3 regions of the Pseudoalteromonas sp. KAN5 genome follow, and region 2 is predicted to be linked to each of the others. Evidence: predicted binding sites of a transcription regulator. Region 2 holds the regulator's gene; each other region holds the start of a gene.
The links. Region 2 encodes sigma-54, which starts transcription at its own class of promoters, with help from an activator protein. Its sites were predicted from a motif close to GTTGGCACGNNNNTNGNNT; they were not measured.
Positions count from the first base shown of each region.

Region 1: a site for sigma-54 is predicted at 2,056-2,074, ahead of KAN5_RS05000 (PA2169 family four-helix-bundle protein). Genes of this name have one in related genera too.
Region 3: a site for sigma-54 is predicted at 4,453-4,471, ahead of KAN5_RS15160 (YggN family protein). Genes of this name have one in related genera too.

Region 1 covers NZ_AP025589.1:1,157,720-1,163,782, forward strand. The annotation lists gene KAN5_RS04990 (hypothetical protein) at 1-169, opposite strand, end outside; gene KAN5_RS04995 (IS1182 family transposase) at 109-1,455, opposite strand; gene KAN5_RS05000 (PA2169 family four-helix-bundle protein) at 1,571-2,014, opposite strand; gene KAN5_RS05005 (LysR family transcriptional regulator) at 2,188-3,126, opposite strand; gene aceK (bifunctional isocitrate dehydrogenase kinase/phosphatase) at 3,142-4,854, opposite strand; gene KAN5_RS05015 (DUF4124 domain-containing protein) at 4,937-5,413, opposite strand; gene KAN5_RS05020 (DUF3413 domain-containing protein) at 5,488-6,063, opposite strand, start outside.
Region 2 covers NZ_AP025589.1:3,709,153-3,715,215, forward strand. The annotation lists gene rapZ (RNase adapter RapZ) at 1-721, opposite strand, end outside; gene ptsN (PTS IIA-like nitrogen regulatory protein PtsN) at 899-1,351, opposite strand; gene hpf (ribosome hibernation promoting factor) at 1,356-1,643, opposite strand; gene KAN5_RS16490 (RNA polymerase factor sigma-54) at 1,672-3,168, opposite strand; gene lptB (LPS export ABC transporter ATP-binding protein) at 3,235-3,960, opposite strand; gene lptA (lipopolysaccharide transport periplasmic protein LptA) at 3,957-4,490, opposite strand; gene lptC (LPS export ABC transporter periplasmic protein LptC) at 4,480-5,034, opposite strand; gene kdsC (3-deoxy-manno-octulosonate-8-phosphatase KdsC) at 5,031-5,582, opposite strand; gene KAN5_RS16515 (KpsF/GutQ family sugar-phosphate isomerase) at 5,582-6,063, opposite strand, start outside.
Region 3 covers NZ_AP025589.1:3,409,393-3,415,455, reverse strand. The annotation lists gene KAN5_RS15195 (AraC family transcriptional regulator) at 1-24, shown strand, start outside; gene KAN5_RS15190 (AzlC family ABC transporter permease) at 139-801, shown strand; gene KAN5_RS15185 (AzlD domain-containing protein) at 798-1,097, shown strand; gene KAN5_RS15180 (iron-containing alcohol dehydrogenase) at 1,133-2,287, opposite strand; gene KAN5_RS15175 (LysR family transcriptional regulator) at 2,455-3,324, shown strand; gene KAN5_RS15170 (glutathione peroxidase) at 3,392-3,883, shown strand; gene KAN5_RS15165 (hypothetical protein) at 3,933-4,121, opposite strand; gene KAN5_RS15160 (YggN family protein) at 4,530-5,327, shown strand; gene KAN5_RS15155 (PLP-dependent aminotransferase family protein) at 5,397-6,063, opposite strand, start outside.

The sequences.
Region 1 (6,063 bases), 1.3 Mb from region 2:
TTGTTATTATTATTCTTTGCGTTTTAGTGCTGATGTGAATTTTCTTGAATTTACCGCCGTATGACGGGGTCTTAGAGGGATTTTGAGATTTATTACGCTCATATTGAGCTAGGCCGCCTTCATTAACGCCATTTTCTTCATATTCTGACAGGCTGCTGCCAATAAGCATTGCGCACTGACATTCTTTATTCCTCTGTATCTACAATAACGGTGCCCGTGATGTTGTTTTGCATCCGCGAAACTTCTTTCGACTGTTTCACCTCGTCGTTTGTATCGTTTTTTACCCCATTCGCTCAGCCGTATTTCATTTGCTGCCTCTACACTTGCTTGCCACACATGCCGTGTAATTACTTTGATATGGTTTTTACTGTTTGTGCATCGCGACCGCACTGGACAGTCTTTACATGTCTGCGGGGTTGAGTGGTATTGCCGATATCCTAGTCGGTTTGTGGTGTTATAAATCAGTATTTCGCCTTGTGGGCATGTGTATGTATCGGTGTCTACGTCGTAGCTGTATTCTCGCTTTGCGAAATAGCCTTTCTTTTTGTTTGGCCGTCGATAACCCAAGACACCAATGAGTTGTCGTTCTTCTAAATTATGGCACACTGCGGCTGTAAAGTACCCTGCATCTAACCCAACCGCGATGGGGTTGAGTTCAAACGTATCAAGTACGCGGTCTAAGCGTTGTATGATGGGTTGACTGTCATGCACATTACCTGCTGTGGCATGTGTATCAACGATAATTCCGTGTTTGCCATCCACAACCCTATGGTCTAAATAGAAAAATCCTTTTGGCTTTTCATCACGCACCATAAACCCACTGTCTGGGTCAGTTCGGCTTACTTTGGTTGGTTTTGTACAAGGCTCCTTTTCCTCATACTTCAGGCGCTTTTTTCCTTCGGCTTTCCTGTCTTTTATCACGGCTTCATTAAGCTGCTCAACATACACTGAGGGGCTGACTTTTAAGTCTTCAATGTCATAACGGCGTTTATTGGCATTGGCTTTTAAATGGGTGCTGTCTGCAAATAAACTATGCCCACCAATGAGCCCTTGCTTCATCGCTTGACGAACTATATTGTCGAAAATCGATTGATAAATACCGCTGTCTTTAAAGCGTTTTACACGGTTTTGGCTCAGTGTCGAATGATGGATAACGTCATCGGTGAGCCCTAAACCTAAGAACCAGCGGTATGCAACATTCACTTGCACTTCTTTAATAAGGCGGCGCTCACTTTGAATACCAAACAAGTAACCTAAGAATAGGTATTTAAAAAAGCGGACAGGGTCTACGGCTGGTCGGCCATTATTTTTGCAATATAAGTGGGCGACTTCATCACGTATGAATTCAAAGTCGATAGCTAAGTCTACGAGTCGTACTAAGTGGTCTTGTGGAACAAGTTGGTCAATTGCGACCATTTCTAATTCATGTTGTTGCGGGGTTTTATCTCTAAGCATAATGAACTCTCCAAATTCACTCTGCTTATTAGATCAAAGGGCTCGATCTGTGTCTAGCCCTTTTTCAACAATCTGAAGCCCAACTTGTGGTTGGGCTTCCAGTTAAGTATTGCTATCACTGCTTTTGCATACGGCTCATTTCAGTATGGCAGCTTTGCATGGTTAATAATACTTTAGCCAGCGCAGCTTCACAGTCATGTGGTTGTGGTTTTTTCATCGCTGTTTTGATTTCTGAGAGTGTTTTATCTTCCACTTCTTCAAGCTCTTTAACATATGTTTCATCGTTATCTGAGCTAAATTTAGTGATCAGCGCAGTGTAGGCTCGGCGAGCTTCAACAGCAAATGATGAGCCATCTTCACGTTCACCTTGCTCATTGATTGCATAGGGCTGTAAGTTTTCAACACTGACTTTACGGGCATCTATCATGCGTTGAAATAATGCACCAATTGCCGGATCTTTTACTTTCTCTTGGGCTTTTTCATAAAAGTCGATGCCGCTGTTCATTACTTGGATAATGTCAGTGATATGATTAACGTCTTGTCCTTGATGGGTATTCATAATTGTGACCTCTTTAAGTTTAATGAAATTCACACTAACTAAAGCAAGCCATGTTCCAGTATGAGAAATAAATATAACATCTTGTTTATTAGTGAGAAAATATTGTTTCTTGAAAGACTTTGCTTACTAGACAAAGCTCAGTAAGCAAATTTTACACAAACTTTGTAAGATGGTTATTTTAATTCTTCGGCTACTTCGGCTACTTTTTGCCGTAACCAAATATGACTTGCATCACGGTGTAATAGTGGACTCCAGATCATATCAAGCTCAAAGGGCGGAATAGGAAAAGGGGGTTCAAGTATTTTTAAACCAGCATCGTCTAAATAAATATTGGCGGCTTTTGAAGGCAGTGTAGCAACGAGATTTTGTTCTTTTGCTAAGTGAATAGCAACATGATAATTACGGGTAAAGGTTGCAATATTGCGGTGTTTGCCAAAATGGGCGAGGGCTTCATCTACCCAGCCAAGTTTTTGCACATCTTTAGGATCCATACCCACGCCGACACCAAAGCCTGTTTTACTCACCCAAATATGGCGGGCTTTTAAATAACTATCTAGGCTAAAGTTCTCGATTATCGGGTTGTCGGCTTTGACTAAGCAACAAAAGCTGTCTTTCCAGATCCGTTTATGATGAAACGATTGTGGTAAGTTTTCAAAACGGTTAATCGCCATGTCAACTTTACCATTTTCTACATCATGGAAGGTAACGTCGCTCGGCGTTAGGATATCTAAGGTGGTATCTGGCGCTTCAGCATGAAGTTTACTTAATAGTTTTGGTGCCAACGTACTGGCAGCATAATCACTGGCCATGATCCGAAACACTCGTTTACTTTGACTAGCTTCAAACTCGCGGTTAGGCGCCAGGGTTTCTTCTAGGGTCATTAATATACCCCGGATCACCGGCTGTAATTCAATTGCCCGTTCGGTAGGCACCATACCATCACTGGTACGTACTAAAATCGGATCATTAAATAAATTACGTAAACGTTTTAAACCATTGCTCATAGCTGGTTGTGTAATGCTCAGTTGATGTGCGGCGCGAGTAACATTGCATTCGCGTAATAGGGTATCGAGATAAACGAGTAAGTTTAAATCTATTTTACTGATATTCATTGTGTGTCCTTTCGTTTACCACTGGTGGATAAATCGCTGTGCTGCCGGATATGGGTATATATGGCTAACAATGCCTTTTTTTACATTTTGTTGTGCTTGCTGCCAAAATATTACATCGAGTAATTCAGGGTGTGCCTGAGTAAAGATTGCTTTATAACGCGGGTTAGGCATTACAAAAGTACATAATTGTTCAGGAAATACGTCCTGTGGTGCTACTGAGTAGCTTTGTTCATTGGTTAAGTAGTCGTCATAACTTTTTGCTTTGGGTAGTGCTCTGAAGTTCATATCAGTTAAATACTGTACTTCATCATAATCGTAAAAAATGATCCGTTTATGCTTACTTACACCAAAATTTTTAAGCAACATATCGCCGGGAAATATATTAACTGCAATCATTTCTTTAAGCGCTTGACCGTACTCTGTAATTGCAACAGTAGCATCTTCCTCATTAGCGTTTTCTAAGTACAAATTAAGCGGTGTCATGCGGCGTTCAATATACATATGTTTGATGATCAGTAAATCACCTTCGATGATCATCGATGACCCAATAGTTGCTTCAAGCTGTGCAAGTAATGTAGCGTCAAAACGTGCTAATGGGAATACGACGTTTGAATACTCTATGGTATCGGCCATGCGGCCAACTCGATCGTGGCTTTTGACTAATTGATATCGTTTAAGGACCGTATCGCGGCCGAATGGTTTGCTCTCGCCAAACTTGTCTTTAATTATTTTAAATACATAGTCAAAAGAAGGCAGCGTAAATACCATCATCACCATGCCGGGTGTACCAGGTGCAATGACAAAGTCATCATTAGATCGTTGTAAATGGGTTAGAAACTCGCGATAGAATTCGGTTTTACCTTGCTTATGAAAGCCAATGGCGTTGTAAAGCTCTGCTAAAGTTTTGTTGGGCATGAGTTGATTCAAAAAGCGAACTAAGGCCGACGGTGCGTGAGTTTCAACCATAAAATAGGCGCGCGCAAAGCCAAAAATAACCCGCATTTGCGATGAGTTAGTCAGTAGCGCATCTAAATAAAGGCCTTCATCTTGGTGATGTAGCACGGCAATAATAAATGGTTGCACACCACTTTGCGACACGACTCGGCCAACTATATACGCGGCTTTATTACGATAAAAAGGGGTTTGCAGAATATCAAAGCGCATTTGCCACGCACGGTGATGGGTATCGGGTGCTTGCTTGTAAAATGCTTTTACGAGCAATCTTACATCACGTTCCAAATTCACAAAATCCGTTTTAAAATCAAATTGATTAATTATTTTTTTGATGGTGGGTTTTAAGCCGTCGACTACAGGAAAATAACTACGGTATTCAGCTTCAACTGGTAGTGCTGGTGCATCAGCTAAAGTCGCTTTTACAAAAATGAAATCGTTATTAAAATAACGTCGATGAAATAATCGACAAAACACCGAGTTGTAAAAAGTTTCTGCCAATTCCGCTTGGGGATGAAATGCTAAAAAATGCTGATACGTTTGTTTTGTTTGTAACCACAGTGATTCATCGAGTTGATTGGCATGTGGCTGCAGCTGTTGGGTGGTTTCGTTTACCCGATCATCATAATAGGTTATTCGTAAGCGGCTGATATCATGCATTTTCGCCCAGTCTCTGTGGGCAAAAGCCAAGGGAGCTTGCGAGGTGATCTGCTGAAATAACTTATAATGTTTTTTAAAGCCATTTAAAATTAGCTCGGCGATATTTTGTGGCAGCATGAATGAGTACTCCAAAATGACAGGTAGAGTATATGCTCTACAGTTGTTAAGAGTATGCTAAATAATGGTAAAACCCAATAGCTTAATCATAACGTTTTAGTTTTTTTTCTAATTCGGAGAGTTGTTTGTTAATTGCTTTAGTATTTTTGGCATAGGTTTTATTAAGTACTTTTATTTGTTTTTTGATATCTTTGCTAACATTTCTTTTCTCATCATCGCTCATTAAACGATTAAGCCGTTGTTGCTGCGAATATTCAGCGCGATCACGGTCACGGCTTAAAATGGCCAGTTTATGTTTAACGCTGCGAATTTCAGCGTTGAGATTACGAATAATTTGCTCGCGTTCAAGCGAGTTAAGAACTTTAACATGGTTGCTATTCGAAGGGGTAACATTAGGTGAGACAGTGAGTTTGTGCTCGGTAGCTTGCTCACTACATGGGAACTGGCTAAATGTAGTGCCTTTGTTTGTCACGCATTTATAATATTGATCAGCGGCGCTTGCCGGATCAGCAAATAATAACAAACTAATAAAAATAGCGAAAAATGTACACGGTTTCATTACGCAAGCCTTCCCTAGTTTGGTCACAATCAAATATAAAACTATAACCTAACTAGGGCAAATCGCCAGTGTCGTTATTGGGTAAATGTTTTTAGTTTTTTAATACTTTGCACTAAAAACGGAATATCCAAACCTTGTTCAATAGAAAAACCTTGCGCAGCAGAAATATTCTTATAATTACCATCAGAATCGATTAACGTGATGCGGTCCTTCTTATAAGCAATAAAGACTCCTTGCGAATAGTTAACCCCCATATCGTCTTTTTTGCCATATAAATTAACGCCTAACATACTTTGGTGTGCGATAGTTTTGCAGCCCAAGTATTGACCAACACTGGTCGCAATTAAATCGCTAGGTTGGATCAAACCTTCAATTCGGGTTACTTTTTTATCTGTACTGTATAAAGGCGAAGCAGTAACAATCCCTTGTTCATTACTCGCTAAACTAAATGCAAATATTTGCTTAACATCTGTGCGAAGTACTGTATTTTCATCTGCTTGAATAATGCGTATTGCAGCATTATTCACTGTTTCACTATTAATATAGCCGTAGTCAACAAAGCCATCGACACTTATACTGCGACGGTTGCTTTGCCAAACAGGGAGCGTTTGCTCTGCCATTAAGGCCGATTTGTAATACGCAGGTAAACC
Region 2 (6,063 bases):
AATAACTGCGGTTATTACGTTCTAAGTGCGGTAACCAGGTTTGTACAAAGGTTTGGATCTGCCAAGTGAATTTTTGCACAATACTGTGGCTGGCTAAGTAATCTTTAACTGGTTGATCAAGACCTGTCAGTGGCTTTAGCTCAGGCTCCCAATGCGGGTTAGGTAAAAAGCGCGCGTCAAATACATAATCCGCTTCTTTTGGAATACCATGTTTAAAGCCAAACGATTCAAAGGTGATAATTAGCTTTTTATCTTTTTTACCTAAAATCTTTTCGCGAATCGTCTCGGCAAGTTGATGGACACTTAGATCAGTGGTATCTAACATAAAGTCAGCACGTGTTGTTAACACATCAAGTAATACTTTTTCTTGTTTGATGGCTAAATCAAGCGGCAATGAATCTAAAGAAAGTGGATGCAAACGGCGCGTTTCAGAAAAACGTTTGATCAGTGTTTGATCATCACAATCTAAATAAAATAATGTTGGATTGGCAAAGCCGGGTAAGTACTCAAGAATGTCGTTAAATTCTTCTTGTTCTTTGGGTAAGTTACGAACATCAATACTAACAGCAATTTTGTCGTAATTATCAGAGACACTACGAACTAATGAAGGCAGTAAGTTTACAGGGATATTATCGACACAATAATAACCAAGATCTTCAACTACACGCAGGGCAACCGATTTACCTGAGCCAGAGCGCCCACTGATGATGATTAACTCCATGTAAACTCTCCTTCACTTAATAGCAATTTTATTAAAAACATGATCACTCTAGCTGGTTAAATAACTCATTAACGTTATTAAAAATTATGTGTACAGAATAACTACCTGTCATAATTTTTCCTTGTTATTGAACTACTTTGTACCGCCATAATAGATCACTAACGCAAGAGGTATGACTTACGATTGCTCAACAATAACGTGATATAAATCTTGATCTGTTTTCGCGCTACGTAGTTGTTTACAAAAATCTTTGTCGTTAAGTTTATCAGCAATTGTGGCTAACGTCTTTAAATGAAGTTGACTATCACCCTCTGGTACGATGAGAGCGACAAACAGATCCACAGGGCGATTATCAATTGCGTCAAAATTAATAGGCGTTTCGCTCACTAAAATGATTGCTAGTGGATTTTCAATACCACTCATTCGACCATGAGGAATGGCAATGCCACGACCAATACCAGTACTACCTAGTTTTTCTCTAGCGAGTAATGCATCGAGGATTTCTTGTTGTGATAGCTGAGGAAGTTGTTCATGAGCCAATTGGCTGATAAATTCAATGATCCGTTTTTTGCTATTAAAAAGGACCGCAGTTTTACTGCAGTCCTGGCAAATAAGTGAGCTTAATTTCATAGTGTTAGTGTCGAGCGTGCTTCTCTTTGTGTTTGATTACTTGACGGTCGAGCTTGTCGATTAGTCCGTCAATGGCTGCATACATGTCTTGATGTTCAGTTGAAGCAAATAACTCAGCACCACTGACATGGATGGTGGCTTCTGCTTTTTGGCTTAGCTTTTCTACGTCAAGAATAACATGGACATTGTTGATGTGATCAAAATGCCTCTCAAGCTTCGCAAACTTATTGTTTACATAGTCTCTTAATGAATCAGTAATTTCTACGTGACGACCAGTTAAATTTAGTTGCATAAGCATTTTCCTTTTTTGATTTTACGCCTTAAATCAAACTCTTTCTTTGATTTGACGGTGGAATAGCCAGTGACTCGCGGTATTTTGCAATAGTCCGTCTAGCTACTTTGATACCTTGCTCTGCCAATATATCTGCAATTTTACTATCACTCAATGGTTTCGCTGAGTTTTCTGCGCTAATCAGTTTTTTGATTAGTGCGCGAATAGCTGTCGATGAGCATTCGCCGCCATTTTCAGTGCTAACATGGCTTGAGAAAAAATACTTTAACTCAAAAATACCACGCGGGGTATGCATGTATTTTTGGGTAGTTACACGAGAAATTGTTGACTCATGCATCTCTACCATTTCAGCAACGTCATTGAGTACCATAGGTCGCATGGCTTCAGGGCCATGTTCAAAGAAACCTTGCTGCTGTTTTACGATGCAATTGGTTACTTTGAGCAATGTGTCATTGCGACTTTCTAGGCTTTTTATAAACCATTTAGCTTCTTGCAGATGCGAACGAATAAACTGACTATCAGTGCTCGACTTTACTGAGCGCGACATAGCTGCATATTGGCTGTTCACTCTGATTTTTGGCATGCTGTCTGGATTAAGTTCAACCACCCAGCGGCCTTTAATTTTTTTCACTGATACGTCAGGAATAACGTATTCTGACTCTTCTCGTACTATGGTATCCGCAGGCTTTGGATTTAGGCTGTGGATCAGAGTCATCACTTCTTTTAGTTCATCTTCCTTAAGCTTAGTCTTTTTCATCAAAGTGCGATAGTCGCGACTAGCTAATAAATCGATATGATCAGTTAAAATCATTTTTGTCTCATTAATCCAAGGGGTTGCCGGATCAAATTGATTTAGCTGAATACATAAACACTCTTGTAGACTGCGAGCCGCGATGCCTACAGGGTCAAATAATTGGATACGTTTTAAAACCGCTTGTACTTCGTCAAGTTCGATTTCTTCTTCGTTGTTGCCTTGATTTAAGCTCTCTACAATGTCTTCACAGCTAAGCGTTAAAATACCTGAGTCATCAATGGCCTCAACAATTGCAATGGCTATTGCTTCATCTGTAGGGCTAAATGGAGTTAGCTGTAGCTGCCACATTAAATATTCATGCAAGGTTTCTGTTGAGGCGCCTTGATATATAGATTCGTCCTCTGGCATTGGGCCTGCTGAGCTATTTGGTGCAGCGCTCATGTACTCATCCCATGTGACATCCATCGCCATTTCATCACTGAGTGTTTCTTTGGTGAGTGCTTCGCTGCTTTCTTGTTCGTATTCGCTGGGCTTGTCATCTGCTGAGGCGCTAACGGTTAAGTCGTCGTTATCTTGCTTTTGCTCATTCTTGCCCGCCGTGTCGTCTGAATACTCATGCTCTTCTAGCTCTAGTAACGGATTGCTATCTAACGCTTCTTGAATTTCTTGCTGCAGATCCAATGTGCTGAGCTGCAATAAGCGGATAGCTTGTTGCAGTTGCGGTGTCATTGTAAGTTGCTGGCCCATGCGCAGCTGGAGTGATTGCCTCATGTATCTCTAACAATCCTTTTATTGTTGTCATTGTTAAGTTTAGCAGATGCTTAGCCAAGTGTGGCTTTATAGCCTAAATTGCTCACCTAGGTAAACATCGCGAACTGTTTGGTCGGCGAGTACATGCTCAGGTGTGCCTGATGCAATTAACTCCCCATGAGAAACTATGTAGGCTTTTTCACAAACATCAAGAGTTTCTCGTACATTATGGTCGGTGATAAGCACGCCAATACCACGGTTTTTAAGGTGTTCAATAATCTTCTTTATATCTAACACTGAAATTGGATCAACACCAGCAAAAGGCTCATCTAACAAGATAAATTTTGGGTCTGCGGCTAATGCACGGGCAATTTCAACACGACGACGTTCACCGCCAGATAGGGCCATACCTTGGCTGTCGCGAATATGTTGAATGCTAAATTCATCAAGTAAGCTGTCAAGAGCTTCTTCTCTTGCTTGTTTTTTAAGGTCTTTTCGGGTCTCTAAAATAGCCATCAAATTTTGATAAACAGTCAATTTACGAAAAATTGATGACTCTTGCGGTAAGTAACCAATCCCCAAGCGAGCGCGACTATGCATTGGCAGTAAGGTGATGTCGTTGTCATCTATACTGATCTTGCCTTTGTCGCTAGGCACTAAGCCTACAATCATATAAAAGGTTGTGGTTTTACCCGCACCATTTGGGCCCAGTAAGCCAACAATGCTGCCGGCGGTAACTTCTAAGCCTACACTTTTGACAACTTGGCGACCTTTGTAGCTTTTAGCTAAAAATTCAGCTTTTAATGTACTCATGGCTGGCCTTTAGATTTGTCTTTTTTGTTACTTACCGGTACTAAAATAGTGTGCACGCGATCATTTGAGCTTTCGCCTTTTTCGGCGCTGATAAGCTGTTGGTCCATGTCGTAGGTAATGCTTTTAGCATTAATTTTTTGCCCTGCTTGAGTAACCTGCGCATCGCCAATTAAGGTTAAGTAGCGCTTGGCAACGTCGTAACGAACCTCTTTAGCGCTGGCGCTCATAATTGTGCCATCAGCTTGTTTTTCTTCAAAATAAGCTGGACTTCCTGTGGCTACAAGCAGTTGTTTATTGTCGCCTAAGTCTTCACGTTTGTGTACTTCAAGGCGATCAGCTTTAATACGGCGGTTACCATGAATAATTTCAACGTTGTTTTCAAAAATACCGATGTTATCTTTTAACTGGGCAAGTTGTTTGTCTGCACTGATCGATACTTGGTCCGCAGGTGGTAAATTAGTCTCAGCAAAGCTTGCAAAGGCCATGAATAAGCTTGGTATAACAAGCAAGTGAGCAAATTTATTGGTCATAATATATGGTTCGCGTATGGTTAATTAGTTCTACCACTTCGGCTTTTAAGTCGGCATTGAGGCCGCGCCCAGTGATCTTTAAATTTGGCCCAATCAATTCTACAGGTTGTTCAGAGCTCATGGTTTGTAGTTCAATATCAACCTGAATGTTATCTGCATTGATGTGCTCAATCATGGCATTGTTGGTCAGGTTTTTAGCCACCACATTGCCTTCTAAAATTAATTGATGGTTTTCATATAAAGTGGCTTCGTTTGCATTAATTTGCCACGTTTGTTGTTGATTATATAAAGTAAAAATAGGTTGCTCAAAGTAAGTGAAGCCTAACTGTTGATAGAGCTCCATTTTTGCAGCGGTTACTTTGTGGCTAATTTTACCTTGTTCATCAAATGCTGTTTGTTTTAATGCTACGGCAGTGTAATCGGGTTTTGCTATTATATCTTCTTGGTTTTGTGGTGCATTTGTTGGCTGATTAAAATAGGGAAACCACAACCACACCATGCAAGCGACGAACAATACGCATAATATTAAACGCGCACTATTCATGAGCTAGTCCCTTCGCTTGTTAGTGACTTACCATTTTCAAGCATCAATAAATCAGTGAGCTCACGCACTGCACCAAAACCACCTGGTAGCATGGTTGTATAATGCGAGATGCGTTTTATGAGCGGGTGTGCATCATTCACTGCTACAGCAAAACCGACTAATTCCATAACCGGCATATCTGGTCCATCGTCACCTATATAGGCTATTTGCTCATCTGTTAACTGCAATTTATTTTTGAGCTGTTGATAAGCTTGCAACTTGTTTTCTTGACCTTGATAAATATGCGCTACAGTCAGGCTAGTCATTCGTTGCTGAACTATCTGTGAATGACGGCCAGTGATCACTGCCACTTCAAAGCCACTGTTGATTAAGGCTTTAATGCCAAAGCCATCTTTAGTATTAAAGGCTTTGAGTTCTTCACCATGATTACCTAAGTAAATACGGCCATCTGAAAATACACCATCGATGTCGCAAATAAGCAGTTTAACTTTTTGCGCGCGACTACGGGCATCATCACTAAGCGGCTGGTATAAATCAGCAAACTGCATTATAAAACTCCTGCTTTGAGCAAGTCTTGCATGTTGAGTGCACCAATAGGGTGTTGATTATCGTCAATCACAATTAAGCCGTTGATACGCTTATTTTCCATAATATTGAGTGCCTCTGCTGCCAACATATCAGCGCTTGCTGTAGTACAAGAGCGGGTCATTACTTCGCTGATTAAGGTGCTATGAATATCAACCCGCTGCTCTAAAATGCGGCGTAAGTCACCATCAGTAAATAATCCTGCAAGTTGGTTGCTATCATCAACAATGGCGGTCATCCCTAATCCTTTGGCTGACATTTCAATTAATGCATCTTTAATACATTGTTTATCATTAATGATAGGTGTTGCAGTCCCCGTGTGCATAATATCTTTTAAGCATAGCAGTAGGCGTTTACCTAAGCTGCCACCTGGGTGCGATAATGCAAAGTCGTCGGCGGTAAAGCCGCGGGTCTCTAACAAGGCAACGGCCATAGCATCACCCA
Region 3 (6,063 bases), 300 kb from region 2:
AGTGCACCTGCAAACATCAACTAACGTTATTATTACAATCTAAAACCAGTTCAACATTAACAAGCAGCAAGACTAAATCAGCTTAAAGTAATAAAGGGGAAAACAGTGAGAAAGGCGTTATTAAAAGGGTTCTTAGATATGCTACCGCTGTGTTTAGCGGTGATCCCGTGGGGGATATTATGTGGCTCTTTGGCAATCCAGAATGGCTTTACTGCTGTTGAAACCCAAGCGATGTCATTACTGGTATTCGCAGGCTCGGCGCAGCTCGTTGCCATTGAACTAATAGCAGGCAACACACCATTACTGACCATTTTATTTACCACCTTTATTATTAGCTCACGGCACTTTTTATATGGCTTGGCTGTGCGTCATAAAGTAATCGATCAACCCATGCGCTGGCGCTTACCGGTCAGCTTTGTACTGACCGACGAGTTATTTGCGTTTTCACATCATCGTAAAGCGTACCGCACAAAAACACGGTTAGTGTATGCATTAAGTGCTGGATTTAGCTTTTACATTGCATGGAACCTATGGACCTTTATAGGCATTGTTGCTGGTAGCTTGCTACCTGATCTAACTAATTTAGGGTTAGACTTTGCTATAGCGGCAACCTTTATCGCACTAGTGATCCCAGGGATTAAAAACCTTGCCACATTAGCAACAGTGATCACCGCAGGCGTGGTGGCAACACTACTTAAAAGCCACGGATTCGAATTATGGTTGGTAGTCGCAGCATTAACAGCAATGACTGTAGGCTATGCTATCAGCCGTGTGAATACTCAAGCGGAGCATAACCTATGATGACCACTATTTTACTCATGGCCTGCATTACCTTTTTTACTCGCTACTTATTTTTGCACCGCGCTTTGCCTTTTAAAGTCGGCCCGAAAATGCAGCAGTTTTTAAGTTTTAGCGCCCCAGCTGTGTTAACCGCTATTTGGGTACCAATTGTCTTTGTAACAGATGATGGGATAAATTTAGATTGGCAAAACCCTTATCTTAGTGCAGCAATCGCAGCCATTATTGTCGCATATAAAACACACAACATTTATTACACGACCTTGGTTGGTATGGGTTTGTTTTTAATATTAAATTAGCGCATTAGTAGCGTGCTAATGCGCTATTAGCAGTATTAAACGCTAGCGAGTAAAATAGCGCGACTTTTATCTAAAGTGACTTGCTCGCGCTCACCCAATGCCGTCATCCCGTGGCGCTCAAGTTGCTCAATAATTTTGTCAGCCACTTCTTCACCCAATTCATAATCACTTAAACGTGTTGGCATATTAACACTGTGGAAAAACGCTTCAGTAGCAGCAATTGCTTGCTCAATAGCTGCATCTTCATCAGTGATATCCAACCCTAAAACACGCTCTGCATATTGCAAAATTTTACCGCGCTTAGTCTCTTTTTGCTCAGCCATCATGCGTGGTAAAACAATGGCTAATGTTTGAGCATGATCAAGGCCGTAAACCGCCGTCATTTCATGTCCTAACATATGTGTAGACCAATCTTGCGGTACACCCGCACCAATTAAGCCATTTAACGCCATAGTGGCTGACCACATAATATTTGCACGTACTTGGTAATTATCTGGCTCACTGAATGCTTTAGGACCTTCTTCTATTAAGGTCATTAAAATGCCTTCGGCGAAACGATCTTGTAGTTTAGCGCCTACGTCATAAGTTAAGTACTGCTCCATAGTATGTACAAACGCATCTACAATACCATTAGCAACTTGGCGCTTTGGTAATGAGTAGGTTACTGCAGGGTCAAGCACAGCAAATTTCGGTTGCACTGAAGGGCTTGAAAATGGCAGTTTATCGTGGCTATCAAGATTAGAAACCACACTGAAAGAGTTTGATTCAGACCCCGTGGCAGGTAAGGTTAATACCACACCCAATGCAATGGCTGATTTAACTTCACCACCTTTGGCTAAAATATCCCACGGCTCACCATCGTAGTTTGCCGCAGCGGCAATAAACTTACTACCATCAATAACCGACCCCCCACCCACGGCAAGAATAAAATCTACGTGCTTTTCTTTTACCAAAGCCACAGCCTTCATACATGTTTGATAGCTTGGATTTGGTTCAATACCCGAAAATTCAAACCAAGTATGTTCACTCAAGGCATCTGCGACTTGATCATAAATACCATTACTTTTAATACTGCCGCCGCCATACGTAACCAATACTGTCGCGTTGGCAGGGATCTCACTTTTAATTGCTGCGATTTGCTGTTCACCAAAATGAATTTTGGTGGGGTTTGCAAAACTAAAATTTAACATGCTTGCTCCATTGCTTAGAGTGCTCATTCGTATGAGCTAAAATTTGCTGACCATGTAATTGTAGGGGTTAAATCATTTATTAAAAGACTAAGATCAGAGAATCACTTTTGCACAGCTGCAACAATAGATGCTATAAACTACTATTACTTAAATTTTGAGAACTAAAAATGTGGCAAGGCCTTGATGAATTTTTACATGTAGTTGAACATGGCAGCTTTACTCAAGCGGCAAAAGCTATGGAAGTATCTACATCCCATATTAGCCGCCAAGTACAGCAGCTTGAAAACCGCCTAGGTTCACTACTGTTTCAACGCACTACGCGAAAAATAAGCCTCACGGATGCTGGCCGTGAATATGCCGTTAAACTCAAAGCCATTAAACAAGAATTAATTGACGCTAATAATCAATTACAAGGTGAGCAACGCAAACCTAAAGGGCTAATTCGAATTTCTGGTGCGGGTGAATTCGTTGCCTGCCATGTTGCACCGAAAATAGTTGAGTTTGTAAAACGCTACCCTGAGGTGGAAGTGGATATGGACTTTAACAATCGCAATGTCGATTTAGTTGAAGAAGGCTTTGATCTCGCTATTCGTTTTGGTCGTATGCAAGACTCAAACTTAATAGCACGACCACTTAGCCCACGCATAATGACTTTGGTTGCCAGCCCTGAATACTTAGCACACTACACATCACCCACCACACCATTACAACTAATAGATCATAATTGCTTAGTTGCTATGGGTAAGCGTTGGCGATTTAGTTTTGCTGGTGAAATAAAAGAAGTAAAAATAAATGGTAATTGGCGTAGTAATCACCCAAGAGCATTACTCAGCGCGACTTTAGCTGGCTTAGGTATTGCTCACTTAGCCAGTGATATTGTTCAGCCCTATGTGCAACAAGGTCAGCTGGTAACTTTACTTGATGAATATCAAGTGACCGATAATGCATCTTGGCTGGTGTACCCTCGCAAGGATTTAATGCCCTACCGTGTTCGATTACTAATTGAATACTTATTAACTAGTTTTTCTAATGACTAAAATTTAAACTTTAAGTCTGTCGCTACACAGGATAAACTTTAACAAACAAAAATAAAAAACCTCCAATATGAACGACTTTTATCAGCTTAGCGCCACCAGCCTGCAAGGGCAATCTATTGAGTTTAATGACTTTAAAAACAAAGTTGTGCTTGTGGTTAACACCGCTAGTCAATGTGGCTTCACCCCACAATATGCTGGCTTACAAGCGCTGCATGAAAAATATCATCAGCAAGGCTTAGTCATTATTGGCTTTCCATGTAATCAGTTTGGCAAGCAAGAACCAGGCAGTGCCAAAGATATTGAGCAAGGGTGCTTAATTAATTACGGTGTAGACTTTGTGATGATGAGCAAGGTAGATGTCAACGGTGAACACGCTCATCCGGTGTTTAGGCACTTAAAATCGGCTTTGCCTGGGTTTTTAACACGTAAAATAAAGTGGAATTTTACTAAGTTTTTAATAGGCCGAAATGGCGAGGCAATTAAACGCTTTGCACCATTTACTAAGCCGCAGCAAATCGAAGGTGCTATTATTAAAGCCCTTAAAAGCAGTAATACGTAAACACTAAAAGCAATAAAGAGGCAATCTGCCTCTTTATCTAAATTATCACTTAGTCGTTTAAGTACTCATCCAAGTCATCTTCGCCCAAGTTTTTACGCAAGCGTTTTTGCTCAAGGTAGTCTTCCAACTTTTTCTTAACCTTTTGCTTATTCTTGTCGTGTTGATTACGCCCGACCATTTCGTACTCGTCTTCAACAAAATCGTCATCTAGCGCATCGTAACTAAATGTCTTACCCACAACCCACTCCATAAAGTGTTTGAGACCAATTAAGGATTTTTTATCACTGTCATTGGTGAAATTAAAAATGTTCAGCACAATTTCATACGTCGAAAGTGCACCAAAATAAAGCCACAACCCAATCTTAAAATGGTGTCATGTCAATATTGTGAATAAATAGCGCTAAATTTTAATTCTGGAAAGTGAGAGTTTTTTATCGAAACGATAAACATATTTTATTAATACAACAAAGTTAGTCAAAATGACTAAAAAGTAGTTTTATTATTATCTACTCATACGATTAAAAATATAAAAAAAACAACTAATACATTGTTTTATAATGTTAAAAATTATTGGCATCAAACTTGATAAGTTTTAAATACGAAAAATACGCACTCGTTAAAATCAACAAATTTGCAGGATATTAAAATGAAAAAATTACTATTAATCGGCTCTTTTTTTATTGCCACAGGGGCAGTAGCGCATACTGATAATGAGACTAATATTTCTTTCAGTGGCGATTCTTGCGACGTCGAATTTAAAAATGACGTGCGTATAAAGCCAAATGAGCTAGAAATCTTTACCGCAGACAACAACACGATGAGTTTTGCCGAGCAAGGCGATCTAAAAATAAATGGCCAAACAGTGGCACTTAACAATCAACAACGCCAAGCAATTACGACGTATTCAAATAGCCTACGCAGCCAATTACCTGAAGTCGCAAACATTGCCCTTGACGGTGTTAAAATTGCTGGTGTTGCCATTGAAGAAGTGGCTAATGCATTTAATATTGATAGCCTAGATAGCATTAATGAGCTAATGGCTGATATTAAAGTGGAAGTTGAGAATACCTTTTATCAACAAGGTACATTTGTGATGGGACAGCAGAGTTTTCAGCAGTTTGGTGAAAACTTTGAAAGCCAGTTTGATGAGCAAATAGAAACAGCTGTGCAATCAGCCATGATGCAATCAATGGGCAGTATTTTAATGGCGGTAGGTTCAGAACTAATGGGCTCCGGCGGGGACATGCAAGCCTTTGAACAACGTATGGAGAACATGGGCGCAGAAATCGAAGCCAAGGTTGAGCAACAAGCGAATCAATTAGAAAAACGCGCTGACGCACTGTGTGGTAACTTTTCTACCATTGCAGAGCAAGAGCAACAACTGGTGAAACTAGTACCAGAATTAAAAGATTATCAACTGTTTAGCTATAAAAAAAATAACTAAGCAGAGTCTTTAGTTAACGACAAAAATTTGATATCCCTTTAGCAGCACTCTTTTTAAGGTGCTGCTTTTTTATTTTTTCGCTAAATGAATAAGTTCACCCAGTGTTTTTATGGCTTGCTCAAGTTTTTCAGTCCACGGCAAACCATAACTTAACCTAATGCAATTACGGTATTTATTGGTGGCAGAAAAAATGTAGCCTGGAGTAATACTAATGCCATTTTCAAGCGCAAGCTGAAACAGTTTAACGCTATCATAACCGCTACCTAGCTCAACCCAAATCACACAACCACCTTGCGGATCGCTGATCCGCGCAGTACTCGGAAACGCTTGTTGTAAACACCAGATCATCCGCTCTTTGTTATTTCGTAAACGCTGTTTCAGTAGCTTAAGATTACGCTCGTATTCACCGCTTTGCACAAACTCATATAACGTCCACTGATTGATCAACGAAGTCGAACAACTCAATGCACGTTTATAGCGCCGAGCTTGGGCAGCAAACTTACCAGCAATCAACCAACCAACGCGATAGCTCGGTGCTGCCGTTTTTGAAAACGATGCACAAGTGAGCACCAAGCCTTTGGTTGAATAGGTTTGCGCAGGTGTGCCACGTTGTGCAGTAAAGTGTAAGTCACCGTAAACATCATCTTCAATCAATACCACATTATGAGACTCTAATAATGCGACCAGATCTTTACGCTTATTATCTGGCATAAAGCTGCCAACAGGATTATTAATC